DNA from 3 places in the Microlunatus phosphovorus NM-1 genome. Region 2 is predicted to be linked to each of the others. Evidence: predicted binding sites of a transcription regulator. Region 2 holds the regulator's gene; each other region holds the start of a gene.
What was found. Region 2 encodes LexA, which represses DNA repair genes until DNA is damaged. Its sites were predicted from a motif close to TCGAACANNTGTTCGA; they were not measured.
Positions count from the first base shown of each region.

Region 1: a site for LexA is predicted at 2,584-2,599, ahead of MLP_RS07355 (HNH endonuclease signature motif containing protein). Genes of this name have one in related genera too.
Region 3: a site for LexA is predicted at 5,416-5,431, ahead of MLP_RS12405 (HNH endonuclease signature motif containing protein). Genes of this name have one in related genera too.

Region 1 is NC_015635.1:1,633,111-1,640,575, reverse strand. It holds gene araA (L-arabinose isomerase) at 1-871, shown strand, start outside; gene MLP_RS07360 (xylulokinase) at 875-2,461, shown strand; gene MLP_RS07355 (HNH endonuclease signature motif containing protein) at 2,631-3,923, shown strand; gene MLP_RS07350 (glycoside hydrolase family 36 protein) at 3,953-6,082, opposite strand; gene MLP_RS07345 (LacI family DNA-binding transcriptional regulator) at 6,079-7,128, opposite strand; gene MLP_RS07340 (extracellular solute-binding protein) at 7,355-7,465, shown strand, end outside.
Region 2 is NC_015635.1:2,276,267-2,283,731, forward strand. It holds gene MLP_RS10315 (ATP-dependent DNA helicase) at 1-321, shown strand, start outside; gene MLP_RS10320 (hypothetical protein) at 577-1,218, shown strand; gene sthA (Si-specific NAD(P)(+) transhydrogenase) at 1,307-2,752, shown strand; gene lexA (transcriptional repressor LexA) at 2,942-3,748, opposite strand; gene MLP_RS10335 (hypothetical protein) at 4,533-4,730, shown strand; gene MLP_RS10340 (DUF2752 domain-containing protein) at 5,198-5,623, shown strand; gene nrdR (transcriptional regulator NrdR) at 5,968-6,522, shown strand; gene MLP_RS10350 (vitamin B12-dependent ribonucleotide reductase) at 6,626-7,465, shown strand, end outside.
Region 3 is NC_015635.1:2,741,476-2,748,940, reverse strand. It holds gene MLP_RS26335 (bifunctional anthranilate synthase component I family protein/aminotransferase class IV) at 1-887, opposite strand, end outside; gene MLP_RS12420 (5'-3' exonuclease) at 871-1,833, opposite strand; gene MLP_RS12415 (Lrp/AsnC family transcriptional regulator) at 1,860-2,300, shown strand; gene MLP_RS12410 (baeRF11 domain-containing protein) at 2,336-3,475, opposite strand; gene MLP_RS12405 (HNH endonuclease signature motif containing protein) at 3,939-5,402, opposite strand; gene MLP_RS12400 (GrpB family protein) at 5,885-6,445, opposite strand; one part of gene MLP_RS12390 (IS3 family transposase) at 6,444-6,738, shown strand; AL1L pseudoknot at 6,728-6,859, shown strand; one part of gene MLP_RS12390 (IS3 family transposase) at 6,738-7,465, shown strand, end outside.

The DNA.
Region 1 (7,465 bases), 640 kb from region 2:
CGACCTCGTCGAGCATGTCGAGGCGGCCGGACCGAGCGAGGTCGACGAGTTGATCGAGCAGTACGCCGCCGCGTACGACATCGCACCCGAACTGCAACCCGGCGGGGACCGGCACCAGTCGCTGCGCGACGGCGCCCAGATCGAGGCCGGGCTGCGGTCCTTCCTCACCGACGGCGGCTTCGGTGCGTTCACCACCAACTTCGAGGACCTGGGCGGGCTGCGTCAGCTTCCGGGTCTGGCCGTGCAGCGGCTGATGGCGGACGGGTACGGCTTCGGCGGCGAGGGCGACTGGAAGACCTCGGTGATGCTGCACACCGTCAAGGCCATCGGCGCCGGCGCGCCGGGCGGCACCTCGTTCATGGAGGACTACACCTACCACCTGGGCCCGGGCACCCCGAAGATCCTCGGCGCGCACATGCTGGAGGTCTGCCCCAGCATCGCCGCCGACCGCCCCCGGATCGAGGTCCACCCCCTCGGCATCGGCAACCGGGACGACCCCGTGCGTCTCGTCTTCGACGCCGCGCCCGGTCCGGCCACCATCCTCGGGATCTGCGACCTCGGCGACCGTTTCCGGCTCGTCGTCAACGAGGTGACTGTCGTGCCGCCCGACGAGCCACTGCCCAAACTGCCGGTCGCTCGCGCCGTCTGGGAGCCGCACCCGGATCTGGCCACCTCGGCCGAGTCCTGGATCGCCGCCGGTGCGCCGCACCACACGGTGCTCTCCACCGCCGTCGACACCGACCAATTGATCGAGTTCGCCAACCAGCTCGGTATCGAGCTACTGGTCATCGATGGTTCCACCACGCGACGTGACTTCGCCGACCGGATCCGCTGGAACCAGGCCTACTACCGCCTCGCGCAAGGACTGTGACACGTGGCAGCTAATGTGATCGCAGGCGGCCAGACCGCCCTGGGTATCGAGCTCGGCTCGACCCGGATCAAGGCCGTCCTGATCGGCCCCGATCACCAAGTGCTGGCGACCGGCAGTCACGCTTGGGAGAACCAGTTCGTCGACCGGCTGTGGACCTACTCCTTGGGGTCGGTGTGGACAGGAGTCCAGGACTGCTACGCCGCCCTGGCCGCCGACGTCCGCGACACGTACGGCCTGGAGCTGACCACCGTCGGCTCCCTCGGGATCTCGGCGATGATGCACGGCTATCTCGCCTTCGACGCCGACGGCGAACTGCTGGTCCCGTTCCGGACCTGGCGCAACACCAACACCGGACCCGCGGTCGACGCGCTCAGCGCGGCATTCGAGCACAACATCCCGCACCGCTGGAGCATCGCCCACCTCTACCAGGCCGTGCTCGATAGCGAGCCGCACCTCGAGTCGGTGGCACACCTCACCACCCTGGCCGGATACGTGCACTGGCAGCTCACCGGCGAACAGGTCCTCGGCGTCGGCGACGCCAGCGGCATGTTCCCGATCGACACCGAGGCCGGCACGTACGACGCCGCCATGATCGCCACCTTCGACACTCTGGTCGCCGACCGCGGGTACGACTGGCGGCTGGCCGACCTGCTCCCCACCATCCGGATCGCCGGCGACCAGGCCGGCACGCTGACCCAGACCGGCGCCCGGCTGCTGGACCCGACCGCCACGCTGCAAGCCGGTGTCCCCCTGTGCCCACCCGAAGGCGACGCCGGCACCGGCATGGTCGCCACCAACGCCGTCGCCCCACGCACCGGCAACGTCAGCGCCGGCACCAGCATCTTCGCCATGGTCGTCCTCGAACACCCACTGAGCCGGGTCCACCACGAGCTCGACCTGGTCACCACCCCCGCCGGAGACCTCGTCGCGATGGTCCACTGCAACAACGGCGCCAGCGAGCTCAACGCCTGGGCCAGGCTGTTCGCCGAGTTCGCCACCGCCATCGGCGCCGAGATCGACGCCAGCACGGTGTTCGAGACCCTGTTCCGGGCCAGCCTGGACGGGGCATCCGACGGAGGCGGACTGCTCGCGTACAACTATCTGTCCGGCGAGCCGATCACCGGGCTCGCCGAGGGCCGGCCCCTATTCGTCCGCACCCCCGACAGCCGCTTCGACCTGGCCACCTTCATCCGCACCCACCTGTGCGCCGCACTCGCCACCCTCCGGATCGGCATGGACGTCCTGCAATCCGACGAGCACGTGGCCTTGGACACCATGTTCGCCCACGGCGGCCTGTTCGCGACCGAAGGTGTCGCCCAGCGCTACCTGGCCGCCGCCATCGACACCCCCGTCTCGGTCGGCGACACCGCCTCCGAGGGTGGCGCCTGGGGCATCGCCGTGCTCGCCGCCTACCTCACCCGGAAGCTGCCCGGCCAAACCCTGGCCGACTATCTGGCCGACGAGGTGTTCAGCGGCGCGGAACTGCTCACCCTGGACCCCGACCCGGCCGACCGCGCAGGTTTCGACACCTTCCTCCAGCGCTATCTCGCCGCGCTGCCCGTCCAGCAAGCCGCCGTCGAACACACCTGACGACGCGAGAAAGAGCAGGCTCATCGAGAAGGAGCTGGCCTCATCGAGAAGGAGCAGTTACATCCCGATTCTCGATCTTGGGATGTAACTGCTCCTTCTCGAGGTGGTTCAGGCTTCGGGGGTCCATCACACGTTCGAAAGTGTCAGTGGTCTGCTTTAGCGTGGAGACATGTCAGCAGCACAGGTGTTCGAGTCGATCGAGGTGGTCGACGACACGGTGCTGCGCCTGCGCGAAACCGGCGCTTGGCTGGTCGCGCTGGTGGAGGGACGCGACACCGGCGAGCCGGTGAGCGAGGCGGTACGGATCGATCGGATCGCGGCCCTCGAACGGCTCCAAGCCAGTCTGGAGGCGGCGAAGAGTGTGGAGATGGTGGCGTTCGCACGGTCGCGAGCGATCCGGCAGGTCACTCAAGGCATCCATCCGAAGAAGTCCGAGCGCGGCATCGCCGACGAGATCGCGCTAGCCTGTCGGGTCTCCCCGACCGAGGGGTCTCGCCGTCTCCATGCGGCCCGGGATCTCGTTCTCGATATGCCCGCGACGCTCGATCTGCTTGCTCACGGCCAGATCAACGCGGGCACCGCCCGTCGAGTCACCGAACAGCTGTCCCACCTCGACCGGAGCGCTCGCAGCCAAGTCGATGCCGCCCTCGCCAAGCAGCACCTGGACCGCAAATCCCCGAAGGAGGCCGCCGCCGCGGCCCAACGCGCCGCGTATCGGGCCGACCCGGTCGGATCGACAGCCCGTGCCGCCAAGGCGCGGAAGGACCGCCGGGTCACCCTCCGGCCAGCACCCGACACAATGAGCCTGCTCACCGGGCTGCTGCCCGTCGAACAGGGCGTCGCTTGCCTCGCGGCCCTCAACGAGGCAGTCCGCCAAGCCAAAGCCACCGGCGACGATCGCACCAGGGGCCAGATCATGGCCGACACCATGGTCGCTCGCCTCACCGGGCAGGAATCCGCCGAGGACACCAAGGCGGAGGTCGGCATCGTGATGCCGCTCGGATCGCTACTGGATCCTGACGACCCCACGCCCGCCGATATCCCCGGCTATGGCCCGATTCCGGCGGGGCTCGCTCGGGAGCTGATCGAGAACGCCAAGGCTCGCGGCTGGTGGCGGCGACTCTTCACCCGACCCACTCGTGATGGCGGGCAGCTGGTTGTGGACCTGGACCAGCGGCGACGCCGGTTCACCGGCTGGCTGGCCGAACTCATCCGGTGGCGGGATTGGACCTGCCGCGATCCCTACTGCGACGCGCCGATCCGGCACCTCGATCACATCCGGCGACACTCCGATGGCGGCCCCACCAGCGGAACGAATGGCCGTGGCGTGTGCGAACGCGGGAACTACGTCCGAGAACTCCCCGACTGGACCGTACGCGTTCTCGACTCGGACACGCACACGGTCGAAACCACCACACCCACCGGGCACACGTACGTCTCCAACCCGCCCGAACCGCCGTGACTCAAGACGCGCGCCACGGACCGGTGCGGCTAACGAATCTCGTAGACCCGGGCACTCGGGCCAGGCTGGCCGGGAGTCGCCCGCGCCACGCCGCCAGGCGCGGTCTGGAGTGACCAGGGTCTCAGCCGAAGCGGATACCGTTCGATCAAGTCGACCGAGCCGGGCTCTCGACCCAGATCCAGCTCGAACGTGTCCGTGGCACCGCCACGATGCCACACGAACAGGTAGCGGTGCTCGGGCGAGTTCAACTGGAGCGCCAGGTGGATTGCGTCCCACGCCGGTAAGCCGGCCGGCCAGCGTGGCACCGAGCGCGCGGTCGAGCCACGGATGCGCTTGAACAGCGCGACCGCGTCGGCGACCAGCCCGAACTGCGGGGCTGACATGCGGTCGAGAAAGCCGGACAGATAGAGGCGACCGCTGAGCCCGGTGACCATCGTGTACGCGATCGACTCGTCGTCCATCCAGGCCTGCGGGTACGCCCAGTTGCCGGCCTGCTCGGGCAGCAGCTGCACCGGCGCCCCGGCGGCGATCGCCGGGTATTCGCGGTAGTTCTCGTTGTCCGAGGTCGATTGCAGATCGAAGTGTTCGAGCATGCCGAAGTCGGCGCGCATGGCTCCGCCGCTGCAGTTCTCGAACAGCACGCTGGGATGCCGGCTGCGCAGTGCAGTGAACCAGGCCAGGTACGCACGGTGGTGGGCGAGCAGGCCGGCGCCGACCGACGGAGCGTCGACATCGGTGCCGGGGCCGGGCTGCACGTTGAAGTCGAGCTTGAAGTACTGCACTCGAAGCCCGCGGATCAGGCGATCGAAGGTGGCGTCGAGATACGCCCTGGCCACCGGGCTGCGCAGATCGAGGAAATAGCGCCCGTTGTCGACGACACGTTGGCCGCCCAGTCGCAGGAACGCCTCGTCGGGCAATCGTGAAGCGGTCGGGCTGTTGATCCCGACGACCTCGGGCTCGAGCCACAGACCGGGCTGCATGCCGGCCGCCTTGATGGCGGTCATCACGCGCTCGATCCCACCGTTGGGGAACCGGTGGGCCGACGGCAGCCACTCACCGACCGTGTCCCACCAAACCGGCGGGGAGTCGAGGGTGGCGACACGAGTGACGTTGTCATCGTCGTACCAGCCGGCGTCGATGCAGAAATACTCGGCCCCCGCTCGTCCGGCTGCGGCGATCAACGGCAGCAGCCGTGCTGTGGTGGGATCCCCGTTGAGGGTGGTCATGTAGTCGTTGAAGATCAGCGCCGGCGGTTGATCGGCGGCTGTGACCCGGCGCAGCCATCGCCGGTGACGGGTCAGGATGGCGATCGCTCCCTCGAAGCCATCTCGGGAGAAGGCGAGCGACGCATGGACCGATCGGAACTGATCACCCGGCTCGAGGGGCAACTCCCATTCGTGGTCCCGCTTCTCCGGGCCCAGCAGGACGAGTCCGGCGGTCCCGGCTGGCGCCTCGCCGAGCCGATCGAGCTCCCAGCGCCAGGCGCCGTTGTGCTCGAGCTGCCAGGCGACGGATTCTCCGGTGAGGCTGTTGACGAGCACGCCGGTGGGCAGGTTCAGCTGGGTCGAGCGGCTCGATGTGCTCACGGCCTCGTAGCCGGAAACCGTCTCGCCAGGGACATAGGACGCGGGGGTGAACTCGTGGTCGCTGTCGTCCCACAGCTGGCGACGGGTCCAGCGGTTCTCGTGCAGCGACGCACCGGATCCGGAATAGAGGGCCAGATCGGCGTCGCCGTCAGCCGCGGCGATCGGTACGCCGGCGAAGGTCGACAGTGCCTGGACCACCACGGTGCGTGGCCCGGGATTGACCACGGTCGTCCAGGTCCGGAAAGCGTCGAGGTGTGGTGCCGACTGCAGATGAGACACCACGACCAGCCCGGACTCCGCATCGATCTGCTCGATCTCGAGCTTCGCACCGTCCTCGGACGGGCCTACCCGGTGATCGCGATACCTCAGCCGTTGGCCGGCGGTCGTGCGGACGAATTTGGCCCTGGCCGGTGAGTCGCCGGCCAGCACCAGCTCGACGAGGGGCAGTTCGAGGTCGCGCGAGCCACCAGAGCGGAACACCGACACCGGCCGGCTGTCCTCGGTGGTGAAGTGGAGAGTGCAGGTGCCGGCGGCCCACTCGACGTAACCGGACGACACGTCGGAAGCTGTCATGGTCGCGGCGCCGTGCTGGATCGAACGACGAGTTCGGGTTTGATGCGAACGTGCTGCGGCACGGCCGGCGCATCGATCAGAAGCTGGATCAAGGTGGTGGCGATTTGTTCGGAATGCTGACGAATCGAGGTGATACCCGTGGCGCCGAACGAGGTGAGCGGAGAGTCGTCGAATCCGGTGACGGCGACGTCGTGGCCGGGGGTGAGTGCCAAGTCACGTACCGCGAGCACCGTGCCGGCCGCGACCGCGTCGTCCGCGCAGACGATCGCGGTCGGCGGTGAGGTCGAGGTCAGCAGCCGGTGGGCGGCGGCAGCACCGAAGGGAATGTCCACCTGGGTCGCGATGATCCGCGAGCCGGCCAGCGATCGGTCGAGGCCATGCCGCGCGCAGGCAGCGCGATAGCCCATCAGGCGTTCCTGGGTGACGACATCGTCGTTGTCGCAGCCGATATAGGCGAGTTCGGTGTGACCGGCCGCGACGACATGGTCGACGGCCAGTTCGACACCGGCGGCGGCGTCCCCGTCGACCCAGCTCCAGGGGACATCCGGTCCGGCGGCGGTCTGACCGTAGCTGACGAACGGGATGGTCCGGTTGGCCAGTTCCTCGGGCCGTACGTCGTCGGTGGACATGTTGGCGATGACGAAGCCCGCGACCGAGCGACCATAGTAGAGATCCTCGTAGGCATCCAGATTGTCCTCATCGGCCTTCTCCGCCAACAGGGTGAGATTGCGATCCCGGGCCTGGCAGGCCAAGGCGAGATCGTGCAGGAACTCCCCCATGTACTGGCTACTCGGATCCGAGTGGGACGAGAGCGAGTACCCGATCTGCCGGGGCTCGGTCAGGCGGAGACTCCGTGCCACCAGGTTGTTGCGGTAGTTCAGGTCCCGCATCGCCTTGCGGACCTTGAGCCGGGTCGGCTCGGCGACCATCTCGGGTCGGTTGATGACGTTCGACACCGTCATCGTCGAGACGCCTGCCCGGGCCGCGACATCGGTCATGTTCGCCAGCCGCTTGGCCGTGGCCCCGCGCGCCGCAGACTCGCTCATCCGAGACTGTCTCCTCGTATACGGCTGGTGCAAGCCCAGCGCCGATGGGAAATCCAGATCTTGTCTTGACAAGCTCCGCTACTCGATTTTAGCCTTACAACTGCTGTCTTTTAACCTTATAAAGGCGAGATCGACACCGCAAGAGTTGCGATCGGGCAGCGCCAGACCTCACAGCAGCAGTCGTCGCAGGTCAGTCTCGGCCTGTGTCCGGAATCAAGGAGGATCCGTGAGCGGAGCGTTCGATCGGTCGCTGACCAGGCGCAACATCTTGAGGGGCACGGCACTGGCCGGGCTCGCGGTCGGCGGCGGGGGCCTCTTGTCGGCCTGTGGCAGCGGC
Region 2 (7,465 bases):
ACCTGCCGGCTGGTGATCATCGACCGGATTCCCTTTCCCCGGCCGGACGAGCCGCTGACCGTGGCACGCCAGCGAGCGGTCACCGAAGCCGGCGGCAACGGGTTCATGAGTGTGGCCGCCAACCACGCAGCCCTGCTGTTGGCCCAGGGCTCTGGCCGGCTGATTCGCCGGATCAGCGACCGTGGCGTGGTCGCGGTCCTTGACCCGCGCCTGGTGACCGCGCGGTACGGCTCCTATCTGCGAGCGTCGATGCCACCGATGTGGACGACTTCGGATCGCGAGACCGCCATCGGAGCCCTGCGCCGGTTGGCGACTGGCTGACTTCAGGTGTCCGGGGCGGCCCGGGCGAGATCGCGATTGGGCTCATCACTACGATGACCGAAAGAGGCATGCGGTCCCGGGCCGCACCTGTGATCGGGGGATCCAGTGGATCGAGAGCGTGTTACGAGAACGCTGCCGCGGCAACGTGAACCTGAGACCGAGTTCGGGCGCCACTCGCCACACGGGCCCGTGCCCGCCTTGCTCGACCTCCAACGTTCGGCGGGAAACCAGGCCATCCAGACCGCGGTTCAGCGCGTGCGACAGGGAGGACCCGGCGCTCGTTCCGGAAGGAGCATCTACGACCCCCAGCCGGGGGACGATGCCCGGACCGCGAAGTGGAAGGCCGCCATGCGCGCTCGGGACGCCGCCGCTGGGCAGAAGCTGGATGAGCTGCAACTGGACAGAGCCTGGCTGCTTGCTGGGGTCGAGAGCCTGGGCGCCAGCACCGACATCACCGAGGTGCTCAGATCAGCCATCGTCTCGAACTGTCAAGGGCTCGGTGGCCAGACGACGTACATGGACAGGGACTATCCGCCGGAGACGGTGGTGGAAGCGGCCAGAGCGTGGTCCGATCTCGAGCACCAAGTCGTGTACGACGACGATCTCACCCCTATCGACGGTGGGTCGGGTGGGTTTGACAGCGGTCCGGGTCAGATGGTCGGGAAAAACCTCAGGGTGGCCCGGATCATGAGCGATGTCAGCTTGCGCGGGGACAACATCGGGGCTCAGGAGCGCAATGGAGGCTGGGAGTGCACCGTCAATCTCGGAATGAGGATTCTGGGCAAGCAATCGAACTTCTTCATCCATCCGCCCGAATGGCGGAGCGCGCAGCGCCCGCCCGGAGATCAGTACGATCCGACGTGGTTGCGGGAGAAGCTGCAGGTGGGCGCGAACTGAACCCAGCGACCCAAGATCGCTAGCGTGAGGGTCCAGATCGGCGATCGCATGGTGGCGAATCGCTGCGCACTTGTGTGAGGCTGCACGCATGGAGCACACGTACGACTTCGACCTCGCCGTCATCGGATCTGGACCAGGTGGTCAGAAGGCAGCCGTGCAGGCCGCCAAGCTCGGCAAGCGGGTCTGTGTCATCGACAGCAAGCAGATGGTCGGTGGTGTCTGCGTGAACACAGGCACCATCCCCTCGAAGACGCTTCGTGAGGCAGTCCTCTATCTGACGGGAATGCAGCAGCGCGATATGTACGGCGCCAGCTATCGGGTCAAGAACGAGATCACCATCTCCGATCTGCTGAGCCGGCTGCAGCACGTGATCGGCCGCGAGATCGAGGTGATTCGCAACCAGCTGCTGCGTAATCACATCGAGCTGATGGCCGGCACGGCGAGCTTCCTCGACCCGCACACGCTGTCGATCGACGACGAGAGTCACGGCATGATGCGCACGCTGACGGCCGACAAGATCGTGGTCGCCACCGGCACCACTCCGGCCCGGCCGCCCAGCATCGAGTTCGACGGCGTGCGGGTGCTCGACAGCGACCAGATCCTCACCTTGGAGAAGGTGCCGGATTCGTTGGTCGTTGTGGGCGCGGGTGTGATCGGGGTGGAGTACGCCTCGATCTTTGCCGCGCTCGGCACGCGGGTGACTCTGGTGGAGAAGCGGGCTCAGATGCTCGACTTCTGCGACCCCGAGATCGTGGAGTCGCTGAAGTTCCATTTGCGCGATCTGTCGATGTCGTTCCGGTTCGGTGAGGAGGTGCAGTCGGTCGAGAGCTCCGGACACGGGACGATCACGACCCTCGCGTCGGGGAAGCGGATCGCGGCCGAGGTGGTCATGTATTCGGCCGGTCGGCAGGGAAACACGGGCCAGCTGAACCTGGATCTCGCGGGCCTGGAGGCCGACAAGCGTGGCCGGCTGGTCGTCGACGAGTTCTACACCACCGCGGTGCCCAACATCTACGCAGTCGGAGACGTGATCGGCTTCCCGGCCTTGGCTGCCACCTCGATGGACCAGGGGCGGCTGGCTGCGGCGTACGCCTTCGGCGAGACCGCCAACGAACTGCACCACCTGCAGCCGATCGGCATCTACACCATCCCGGAGATCTCCTACTGCGGTCGTAGCGAGGTCGAGCTGACCAAGGATGCGGTGCCGTTCGAGGTCGGCATCTCGCGCTATCGGGAGCTTGCTCGGGGCCAGATCATCGGCGATTCCTACGGCATGTTGAAGCTGATCGTGCACTCCGACACCCACGAGATCCTCGGCGTGCACGTCTTCGGCACCAACGCCACTGAGCTGGTGCACATCGGGCAGGCGGTGATGGGCTGTGGCGGCACCGTCGACTACCTGGTGAACACCGTCTTCAACTATCCGACCTTGTCCGAGGCCTACAAGGTCGCGGCTCTCGACGTGGCGAACAAGCTGCGCGCCGTCGCCCGCATCACCAACCAGATGCTGACCAGCGAGCCCAGCCTGCTGTAAGGGTTGCGTCAGTCGTCACTCGCTGTTCGGCTGCGCTCCCAAGACTCCGTCTTCGCTCCTCGTTCGCAAACGGAAGAACGTGTTTGCTCTCTCGTCGTTCCAGACGGAGCCGTCGCTACGCCTCACGGTCGCTCGCGACGGGGTCGTCACTCGCTGTTCGGCTGCGCTCCCAAGACTCCGCCTTCGCGACTAGAGTCTCCGGAGGACGGCGACGACCTTGCCGAGGATGCTGGCGTGGTTGCCGTCGATCGGATCGTATGCCGGGTTGTGAGGCATCAGCCAGACCTGGTTGGCCACCTTCTTGAAGGTCTTGACCGTGGCCTCGTTGTCCAGCAGCGCCGCGACGATGTCTCCGTTGATCGCCGTGGGCTGCTGCCGGACGACCACCCAGTCGCCGTCGCAGATCGCGGCGTCGACCATCGAGTCGCCCTTCACCTCGAGCATGAACATCGTCCCCTCGCCGATCAGCTGACGGGGGAGCGCGAAGACGTCTTCCACCCGCTCCTCAGCGAGGATCGGACCGCCGGCGGCGATCCGGCCGACCATCGGCACGTGGACCGGCTTAGGATAGGCGTCGTTGACCCCGGTCTGATCGAACTCCAGCTCAGCAGGTGCGGGGTGCAGCGGGCGTACCTTGGCTGCCTCGTGCGCGCCCGGCAGCAACACCTCGAGGGCCCGTGGCCGGTTCGGGTCGCGACGAAGGAAGCCCTTGGCCTCCAACACCTTGAGCTGATGGGCGACGCTCGAAGAGGAGGCCAGCCCGACGGCGTCGCCCATCTCGCGGATGCTCGGCGGGTAGCCCCTGGTCTCGACCGTGTCCTTGATCATCTCGAGGATCCGTCGCTGCCGCAGGGTCAGACCGTCAACCCCCGCCGGTGCGTCGGGAAGGGCCGAGATCGACCCTGTCTCGCCCAGTTGTGCTGCCACTTCGCTGGCCCGAGGCCGGCCGCGCTTGCGCTGCGGCTGCGGTGCGGGCTGATCCGTCTTCTTCGCCATGACTGCACTCTAGAATGACTTCGCCGACCAATCAAACATCTGTTCGAGCGTGTCGCGAACTTCTTCGATTGGCTCGGATCCAGCCGAATCGGGAGCCCGGTGGCGGCTGGGTCCGGTCTGCATCGGGAGTGGTTCGCCACTCTATTGGGTCGCGGTCACCTCGCGGAGTCGACGAGTAGATCTCTCGCGCCGCCGGGCCACAGCCGACCGTCGGTGCCGCGGAACGCACGTGCGTGTAGCGCCCGCGGGCCACGAACGACCATTCGTGCCACGGATCGTCCGTACCTCTTGCGGCGCCCGGCTGCAGCTGATCACAGAGATGCAGGCTGCCTCGGCCAGTCAGACGCCGCCCATCTGATCCAGGTCGACGAACCGCTACAGAACTGACGCGGAGCTTGTGGATCGGGCGAGTGTCAGTGGCTGCTGGTCCACTGATCCTCGGACCGTGAAGGTGCTTGTCGAAGGCTGTCGGCAGGGACTGTCAGTGGTCCGGTTCAGAGTAGGTCGCACGAAGTTCTTTATCGAAAGGTCTTGCCAATCACCTAAGTGTGCGGTAAGAATTCAAACAGGCATTCTATCGAATGCTCGTTCGACGCAGGAGGAAGCAATGACTCAGCTCGTGGTTGACCGTCCGACCGCCGCCCGTTCGGTTGTCCGTCCGCGGCGCCGCACTCGGCCCGCGCAAGGCTCGGGCAGGGAAGCGGGGCCGCGGCTGCGCCCTGCCCAGCCGGTTTCGACGCAGTCCTTGAGCCGTCCGGTGAACTCGGCTGCTCGTGCTTGTGTGATGCCGACGCCAGCGCCGATCGTCGCCGTGCCGAGTGCGAGGCCGGCTGGCTGGCGGCTGACCGATCGGGGTGTCGCTGTCGTCATCGTGACCGGCCTGATGATCATGGTTGCCGCGCTGACGGTGGTCGGGCTCACCGCCCTGCGAGTCACCAGTGACGGCTACCAGGCGACGGTCTCCCAGACGTTGCCGCTGTGAGGGTCGAGGGGTCATCGACGCGCAGATCGATCGCGACCGTCTTCGCGATCTGGTCGGCGAGCTGCGACGAGCAGGGCACGGGCCGCGTTGGCCCCGCATGCACCGTGAAGGTCTGTCGTCTCGGGTGCCACAGCGGCCAGAGATAGCCGATGTAGACGGCACCATCCAGGATGTGCAGGAGGTCCCGCAGGAAGGCATTCAGCGGACCGATCGCCAGGACGAGGAGGGAGCGATGCCGGGGTTGTATCGCGACCGGCGAGAACGCCGCGAGGTGCGTGCGTGCCACGAGAGCACCGTTCACGGCGCGTGTCGCGACCTGATCGCGACCCGGCGAGAACGCCGCGAGGTGCGTGTGTGGGCATCGCGCAGCCGGGCAGCATTGACCAGCGGATCCCCAGGTTGGCATGGGGACGGCGGGGGCGACCGCATTAAGGCAGGTTGCACCGGTCCGCAGGCAGAATGGCGGGGTGAGCGATGCGCGGCAACAGGTCGGGCGGCCATTCCAGGCCGTCGGTGGCTTGAAGTGGCTCGCCGGCTACGCCGCGTTCGGCCTCGGGGTGACCACGCTCTATGCGACGACGGGAATCGGGTTTCCATGCCCGTTCCTGATGCTGACTGGCTGGCAGTGTCCCTTCTGCGGTGGAACGCGGCTCGGCTCCGCGCTGCTTCACGGCGACATTGCGTCGGCGTTCGCCTACAACCCGGTGGTGTTCGTCAGTCTCGTGCTCGGTGCCGTCGTCGGCACGCTGTGGATCGTCGAGGCACTAGGCGGTCCCCGAGTCCGGCCTCCGGCCCGCTGGCAACGTGCCACCCACCGGATCCGCCCGGCCATCTGGTGGACCCTCGCCGGCGTACTCACCGCCCTCTACGTCGTACTCCGAAACCTGACCTAGTCGACCTAGCCGCAACTGGACGCATCGAGAAGGAGCGACCCACGCCGAGAAGGAGCACTTACACCTCAAGATTGCGGTTTGGGATGTATCTGCTCCTTCTCGATGAGCGCGTCTCCTTTTCGATGGGCGACGGAGTCTTGGGAGCGCAGCCTCGCAGTGAGTCGGCGACTAGCACTGTCAGTGGTCTTGCGCATAATGTCCCTAGGACGTACGGTACCTATATCTAGTAGTTACACGCGTGTTCTTCATCCACAAGTTGTGGTTGATGATCCACAATGATCCACAGGCCGGCCCACAGGTCATCCCCAAGATGTCCCCAGGGCTATCCCCAGAGAGGAGTCGAGATGCACTGTCCTTACTGTCGGCACACCGACTCCAAGGTCCTGGATTCACGGGTGGCTGACGAAGGCGCCACGATCCGTCGACGGCGGCAGTGCCCCGCGTGCGGGCGGCGATTCACCACGACTGAGCAGATGCAGTTGGTGGTGGTGAAGCGCAGCGGCGTGGTGGAGCCGTTCAACCGGGACAAGGTGGTCTCCGGGGTCCGGAAGGCATGCAAGGGCCGTCCGGTGACCGAGGATCAGCTCGCCCGGTTGGGTCAACTCGTCGAGGATGCGATCCGCGCCTCAGGTCAGCCGGAGATCCCGGCCGACGAGGTCGGTGTGGCGATCCTCGGCCCGCTGCGTGACCTCGACCAGGTCGCTTACCTGCGATTTGCCAGTGTCTACCGGCAATACCAGTCGGTCGACGATTTCGAGGCTGAGATCGCCCTGCTGCGCGCGGAGTCTGAGCCGCTCGGCATCGAACCCTTGATCCCCAGCAAGGTGGCCGACTCGAAGGTCAGCACCTTCGTGCCGCACAAGCGGAGTCCGGGCCGGGCAGCCCCGACATCGCCTTGACGAACAACACATCCCCACAGACCCCGGGACGGGGATCGCGCAGCAGGGGAAGGCTCGCGCGAACCTCGTCCCGGCTCCAGCAGCAGGACCAGAGAGGCAGGCAATGACCGAGACCACCCGAGCCACCAACGGGCGCGCCGACAAGCGGATGGGCCGTGGCCGCAACAGCGCGCTGCGGATCACCCCGGTGTTCAGCACCCCGGGGGTGCATCCGTACGACGAGGTCACTTGGGAGCGGCGCGACGTCGTCCAGACCAACTGGAAGACCGGCGAGGTCGTTTTCGAGCAGAAGGGTACGGAGTTTCCGGACTTCTGGAGCGTGAACGCCTCCACCATCGTCACCACGAAGTACTTCCGTGGCGCCCTCGGCACCGATGCTCGGGAGACCGGCCTCAAGCAGCTGATCGACCGGGTGGTGAAGACCTACCGCAAGGCCGGCGAGGACTTCGGCTACTTCGCCGACACCGAGTCCGCGGACGTCTTCGAGCACGAGTTGACCTGGATGCTGCTGCACCAGTACTTCTCGTTCAACTCACCCGTCTGGTTCAACGTCGGGACCAAGTCGCCGCAGCAGGTGAGCGCCTGCTTCATTCTCAGCGTCGACGACTCGATGGACTCGATCCTGAACTGGTACAAGGAGGAGGGGTTCATCTTCAAGGGTGGCTCCGGTGCCGGTCTGAACCTGTCCCGGATCCGGTCCAGCAAGGAACTGCTCAGCTCCGGTGGCACCGCCTCCGGCCCGGTGTCCTTCATGCGTGGCGCCGACGCCAGCGCGGGCACCATCAAGTCCGGTGGCGCTACCCGGCGGGCGGCCAAGATGGTGGTGCTGGACGTCGATCACCCCGACATCGAGGAGTTCGTCGAGACCAAGGCACGCGAAGAGAACAAGATCCGCGCGCTGCGGGACGCCGGCTTCGACATGGACCTGGGCGGCCGCGACATC
Region 3 (7,465 bases), 470 kb from region 2:
CGCAGCTGGGAGCCGTCGGGATCCTCTGTCCGCTTGGTGGTGCCCTTGATCGGTGACGTGGTCACCAATCCGTCGCGTACGGTCAAGAATCGCTCTGGGCTGAGGCTGACGACCGCGGTGTCCGAGCCGGTCGGCAACTGTGCGCCATAGCTTGGTCGCAGCGTGCCTGCGGTGCGGACGAACAGCTCCAGCGGAGGTTCGAGCAGTTCGGCCCGCAGCCGGGTGCACAGGTTGAGCTGGTAGACCTCACCGGCCCGGATCCGGCCGATCACCCGTTCCACACCGGCCAGATGATGCAGGGCAACCTGCTGATCTCGAGTGTGCTGGTCTCGAGGTTCTTGCTCGTGCTTGTTGATGGGGGAGAGCGGCCCGATCCCAGCGCCGGCTCCGGGCAGCCAGGTCTTGGCACAGACCGCGGCGCGGGCCTGCTCCAGGTGTGCGGCCGCTACCTGCTCCCGACCGGGCAGACCGAGCGACTCGAAGACCCACGTCCCATCGGCGCGGCGGCGCAGCAACGAGTCATAGAAGGCCAGCCACGAGGTGCCGGGATCGTAGCCGAGCACCGTGACCCAGCCGCCGCCGATCCCTTCGAAGCCGCTCCCCGCGGAACCGATCCCCTGGGAACCGCTCTGGGGTCCTGGCAGGACCGAGAGCGGCTCCCAGCACTGGTCGGCGTCGAGACCGCCCAGCTCGACCACCGGATCCACTCCGATGAGCACCTCGCTGTCGAGCCAGGTTCCCCAGAGCACCATCGGGTGCCAGGCGGCATACGCCAGGATCACCGAAGCCGGGTCAGCTGAGGCTGAGCCGATCGAGGACGGCAGCTCGACCGCGTACGGCGCAGTGTGCGCGTCCCGCAGTCGGCCAAGATCAGCGTTGGGCGGCAAGACTCTTCACGACCCGTTCCGCGCTGCCGCCGAGACCGTACCGGTCGACCAGCGCCGTGAACGCAGCCGGGCTGGCCGGTTCGGTCGGCAGGGCGAGGTCGTCCACGGTGACTGGCAGCTCCAGGTCACTGGCGACGGCCACCACCGTCGGTGCCACGGCCAGATAGTCGATCGCCTTGCCGAGCTTGGACCGTACGCTCGGGCTGACCTTGGTCGACGGCTCACTGGCGGCGGCGATGATCTCGGACAGACCGCCGTAGGAGTTGATCAACGAGGCGGCGGTCTTCTCACCGATGCCCGCCACGCCAGGCAGCCCGTCGGAAGGATCGCCGCGGAGCACGGCGAAGTCCACGTAGTGCGCGGCCGGAATGCCGTACTTGGCCTTGACCCAGGCATCGTCGACCCGCTCGTGCTTGCCGACGCCGCGGGCGATGTAGAGCACTCGGACCGCGCGCGTATCGTCCACCACTTGGAACAGGTCGCGGTCACCGGTCACGACCTCCACCGGCATCATGGCGGTGGCGGCGAGGGTGCCGATCACGTCGTCGGCCTCATAGCCGTTCTTCCCGACCACCGCCAGTCCGAGGGCGGCGAGCACCTCACGGATCACCGGCACCTGCACCGCGAGGTCGTCCGGCGCCTGCTCACCTTCGGTGCTGTCGGAGATGGCCATCTGCTCAACGACCGCATCGCCGGCTCCAGCGACCCGGTGTGCCTTGTAGCTGGGGATCAGTTCGACCCGCCAGGCCGGCCGCCAGTCGTTGTCCCAGCAGCACGCCAGATGCGTCGGCCGGTAGGTCTCGACCAGCCGAGCGATGAAGTCCAGCAGTCCCCGTACGGCGTTGACCGGGGTGCCATCCGGGGCCCGAAACGAGTCCGGCACGCCGAAGAACGCCCGGAAGTAGAGCGACGCCGTATCCAAAAGCAGCAATCTTTGCGATCCCACGGGAAGGATCCTGGCACGATACGGCCATGGAAGCCTTGGACCGGCGCATTCTTTCGCTTCTTGCCCGCGACGGCCGCATGTCCTATACCGACATCGGCAAGGAGACCGGGCTGTCCACCTCCGCTGCCCAGCAGCGGGTACGCCGGCTCGAACAGCGAGGGGTCATCAAGGGCTATCGGGCGGTCCTGGACTCCGCCAGGCTCGGTCACTTCGTCACAGCGTTCGTGGCGATCAAGCCCTTCGACCCCAGCCAGGCCGACGATGCACCGGAGCGGCTGGCCGGGATCGAGGAGATCATCTCCTGCTATTCGGTGGCCGGCGAGCCGAGCTATCTGCTGAAGGTGCAGGTCGAGACGATGGCCCACCTGGAGGCGCTGCTGGCCAGGATCCGAGCCGAGGCGAAGTGCTCGACCCACACCACCACGGTGCTGTCGACCGCGTACGAGAACCGTCCCGAGATCTCCTGAGCCTTGACCGGTCGGGACGATTCTCGACGCGTCGATCAGGCCAGTGGATAGCGCAAGTGGGCGACGGCGGTCCCGTTCCAGATGCCGGTGCTGACCTCGTCACGGCGAACGGCGATCACCTCTCCGCCGCTGGCCAACACGGCCATGGCGATCCGGGACAAGACGTCGTACGCGTCTGCGGCTCCCTCGTCGGCGTAGCGCACCTCACCGGTGGTGTTGTCGAGGCGTCCCACGATGTCGACGACGAAGTCGTAGACGAAGACGTCGACGGCTCCGGTGACCGCGGCCCGGCCGATGTCGCCGAGATCGGTCAACACCAAGCCGGCTGACAGGTCATTACCGATCTTGTCCAGCCGTGCGTTGACCCGCTCGGCATTCAGCGTGGTCAGCTTGCCGCGGATCTCCTCGTCGATCTGGAAGTCCTTGAGCTCATCGGGTGCCCCGGGCACGGACACGACCTGCCGGCGCTTGTCTGCAGCGTGGTAGAGGTCGAGCAGGGGGTCGGTGGCGAACAGGAACAGAGGCGCCTCCGAGTGCGGATCGAGCCGATAGAGCTCGTGGTCGACGGCGTCGGCGACCCGCTTGGCGTAGGTCTCGAGCAGCGTCTTGCGTCCCGCATCGCCGGAGAGCCGGTTACCGGGCTTCGGGCCGCGGATGGTGGTCCGGTTGTTCGCGTCCGCGGCGTCGATGGGGTGATCGCCGTTGAGCTCGAGTTCGGTGGCCCGGGTGGTCGCGGTCGCGTGCCACAGATTCCAGCCGTTCGAGGACAAGGTCAGGGCGTACGCCTGCTGCGGTGAGGTGACCGCCCGGACCAGCTGTCCGAGATCGAAGTAGCGCGCCACCTGCTGCTGGTTCTCCAGTGCGTTGGGCAGCACGTAGACCTCTGCGGAGTCCTCGGAGATGAAGATGGCCAGCGAGTTCGACAGCCGTGACCACAACTCACCGTTGATCACCGACTCCCACTGCTGCCGCAGTGCGGTCTCGGCCGCATGCCGTACCCCGGCTTCACGCACCTTGGTGATGCAGGAGTCGAACAAGCTCTTGGCCGTGACCTGACTGGTGGTGCGCTCGCTCACGTACGGGGACGTGGCCACATAGATGGTGATGGCAAGCTCATGTGGCTCGGCCAGCCGGGCAAGGTCATCGAGGGTCGGGAGCTGGTACTGCGTGGCCATGTCGGCGGATGTCTCCTCTGCTGGTTCGGAGTCTCAGGTGCCGAGTTGCACCTCGGCACCGAGGACGGTCTATCCACTCTAGTAAGACCACGGTGGGTACGAACGACCGAGTAGCCCCCAAGTGAGCTGTTGCAGCCGACTCTGGCAGCGCGTCGCCGGAGTAAGTAGGGCCGTACGTCCTGGCCACTCCTCGGCCGGGGTGTCAATGGGTAGAGATCGCCATCGGCAGCAGGCCCCCGTAAGCAGCCGAAGATGGCGTGTCGGACAGGGCGGGTCCCGGGATGAAACGCCGGCCGGTCCGGATGTGGTCCCTCACGGCTACCTGAGCACTGGCTCGCTCGGAGGGACACGCTCGGACGGACACGTTCGGGACCGAGTCCTCGAACAGGGCGGATTGGGACGGCCGCATGCCGCCGCAGGGTCGTTCCTGCGGCGGTTGCTGTATTGGTCACCATGCTGGTCGTCATTCCGGCGGTCCGGCTGGTTTTGTTCCTGGCGGCTTCTTGCCTGCTGCCGGATCCTCCACGACGGCGGTGTCGAGGTTGAGAGGTTCTTGGGGATCCCAGTTGTTGATGGTGATGCGGTGGTTGAGGATCGGCCGCTGCAACGGATCCATCCACTTCGGCGGGATCCATTCGGGGAGCCCGTCAGCATTGATTTGGCATCGCCAGCCGTGTTTCGCGAAGTGGTGATGATGAAACGAACATACCAACGTGAGATTTCCGATATTGGTGTTGCCGCCGTCTTGCCAAGCGACCACGTGGTGCCGTTCACACCATTGGGGTGCGACATCACAGCCAGGGAAGGAGCAGCCAGAATCTCGGGCATACAACGCCAACGTTTGTGCCAGTGAGGCGATCCGCCGGGACCGGTACAAGTCCAGCACCGCGCCTTTCGGGGTCTTCACGCACCAGGCGATGTCGGCTTGATCGGCCAAGTCTCGTGCCGTCCGCGCCGACACCGGCGAACCGTCGGCGTAGCTGCCCATACCGAACTCGCGGCAGAACTCCTCCCAGCTGATGTTGATCAACACCGTCGCCGGGGTGCCACCCGAGGCGGGCACGTCCTGGCCTCGGAGTAGGGCATCGAGCAGGGCCTCGAAGGCGTCGTGTTTGCGTTGCCCAACGGTCCGCTCGTCCTTCAAGACCTGCTTCTTGCCGGGGCTGCCGTCCGCGTTGTCGGGCCGTACGCTCCCGGTTTGGGGTTTGGTCAACGAGCTGAGGAGGGTGGCGAGTTTCTGCCCCGCCTTGCCGGTGAGCACGAACTCGCCGGCCCAGCACCCGTCCCCGCGCTGCCGCACCCGGAAATACCGGCGGTCGTGTTGTGCTTTCTCGTCGCAGGGCAGGATCCCGTCAGGGTCGATCGCCTCGGCGAGTTTCGCCGCGAACAGGGTCAGGTCCTTGAACCCGAGCTTGCCGGCTTGTTCGACCAGCAGTTCTTCTCCCATGGTGATCCGCTCCGGGTCGCAATGCGCGACTTTCCGCAACGTCTGATCGATCAATGACACTTGTTCGGGTGTCACGGCACCATCGCGCTGTGCCTGCGACAGGTGTTCCCGGATCGCCGGCAGGGGTTCCCCGACCATCGAGGTCCGGTCAGCGAGGTGTTCAGCAGCTTTGACCCGCCGCACCGCTTCCCCGGCCGACAGACGGAGTCCGTTCTTCAACACCCCGACCATCGTGCGTTCCGACAGCACCCCGGGGTGGCCTTGTTCGGTGCCGTGCTGGATCAATGCCCGATCGATGACGGGCATGGTGTTACGCAGGGTCTCCCACTGCTGCAGGGTGTCGACCAGACCGAACGCGCCCAGGTCGGTGTGGGCGCCGTCGTCGATCAGCTTGATCAAATGCTCGAGCGAGGTGCGGACCGTATCGACCGCGGCGTGCAGGGGATGACTGTCCACCCGCTCCTCGCTGGTCGAATACATGTTCCCATTCTAATCGGGCATACGTTCGAGCGCAAGGCCTGAGCCGTCCCCATCGAAAAGGAGCAGTTACATCCGAAACCTGCCGTTTGACCTGTCGTTGCTCCTTCTCGAGGACGGCTTCTCTCTTTCGGCGAACCACGAAGCACAGGGACACGAGCCGCTTGATTCGCTCATTGTTGACAGAGTTACGGGTGTGACTAGAAGTGACAAATGGGACTTGTGACGTAGCAATCCCACGCTGGAGTACTGCGAATGACACCTTGGGCTTGTACGCCGCTGGGGGAGCTGATGGCGGCTATCGTCCGGCCGCAGCCCGTGGATCAGCGGGCCGAGCCTTCGGGACTGCTACGCCGGCATCGGTGATTTCGAGCAGACGCCAGTGGATTCCGGTCCGCTTTGAGCTTCGCACTAGATTTCTCAACCCGGTGAGGAATACCCCGATGCGTCGTATGGAAGGGAGTGAGCTAGCAGATACAGTCCGTCTATCGGGGCATATCTTCGCGGGGCGGTATTTGGGCGGCGTCGATGACCCTGCGCTCGCACTCGGTCAGGCCTGCGGTCGCCAGGATCTCTTGGATCACCGCATTCTTGCCTCGGCCGTACTCCTCAATGCTGCCGGCAGCGGCGCCAACGGCGAGCTTGACCGCGCCGTAGCGGTCGCGCAGCTCGGTATTGTTCCTCAGCGTGTCTCGAAGCCGGATGTGATTTCGTAGCGACAGCGAGCCATCCACGATGACATACGTGTTGGTTCCGGCGAGCCGCGGAGGTTCCTGGAAAGCCCAGCGCCGAGGGATGCCGAGCTCTCCCAGGGGCTGGAAGCCCAGCCCAATCAGCACCTCGGAGGCCGGCACGACTTGGTCAGTTGCCACCACGATGTCGCAGTCGATGACCGGCTTGGCAGCCAGCCCCGGCACAGCGGTGCTGCCGACGTGTTCGATGGCGACGACCTCGACGCCAGCCCTGGCAAGGGCTTGGCCGTACTCCTTCTTGAGTGAATCGGCCTGGATTTCGTGGAGGGCATGATCTACCAAGGAAGGGATCATGCCTGCACCGAAGAAGTACGACCAAGAGACCCAGGATCGGGCGGTCCGGATGTATGCCGACCGGATCGCTGCTGGGGATGTCTCCCAACGACAGGCCCGCGTCGAGGTGGGCGAGCTGTTAGGCATCAAGGCTGAGACGCTGCGGAACTGGATCCGCCGCGATCTCGGCGAGGCCGGGAAGCTGCCCGCGGCGGCGGCCGAGCCTGCTGATGCGGAGCTGGCCCGGCTGCGGCGGGAGAACGCGCAGCTGCGGCGGGCGAACGAGATCTTGAAGACCGCCTCAGCGTTTTTCGCCCAGGCGGAGCTCGACCGCAAACTCGGGTCGTAGTCGACTACATCGAGACCCATCGTGACCGCTTCGGGGTCGAGCCGATCTGTGCCGTGCTGTCCGAGCACGACATCTCGATCGCCCCGAGCACTTACTACGCCTACCGCGACCGCGGCTTCGGGCCCACCGAGGCCGACCTGGCCGACGCCTACGCCGCCCACCAGCTGTATCAACTGTGGAAGGAGAACCGGGGCTTGTACGGCCGTCGGAAGCTGTGGAAGACGGCCCGCCGCAAGGGCCTGCTGCTGGGTCGGGACCAGATCGAGCGGCTGATGAAGATCGCCGGTATCACCGGGGTGAGACGAGGGAAGCGGTCGACGGTGACGACCCGTCGAGACGCCAAGGCACCCCGTCATCCCGATCACGTGAAGCGGCGCTGGAACTGGCCCACCCGGCCCGACCAATGGTGGGTCGCGGACTTCACCTACGTGTGGACCCCGCACGGGTTCTGCTACGTGTCGTTCCTCACCGACGTGTTCTCCCGCCGCATCCTCGGCTGGAGAGTCACCACCCACAAGGAGACCCCGCTGGTGACCTCGGCGTTGGAACAGGCCCTGTTCACCCGCCGCCGGACCAGCTTCGACTTCACCGGCGACGGGCTCGTGCACCACTGCGACGCCGGCAGCCAGTACACGTCGCTGGCGTTCAGCGAGGCGCTGCGGGAGGCCGGGATCGCCGGCTCGATCGGCACC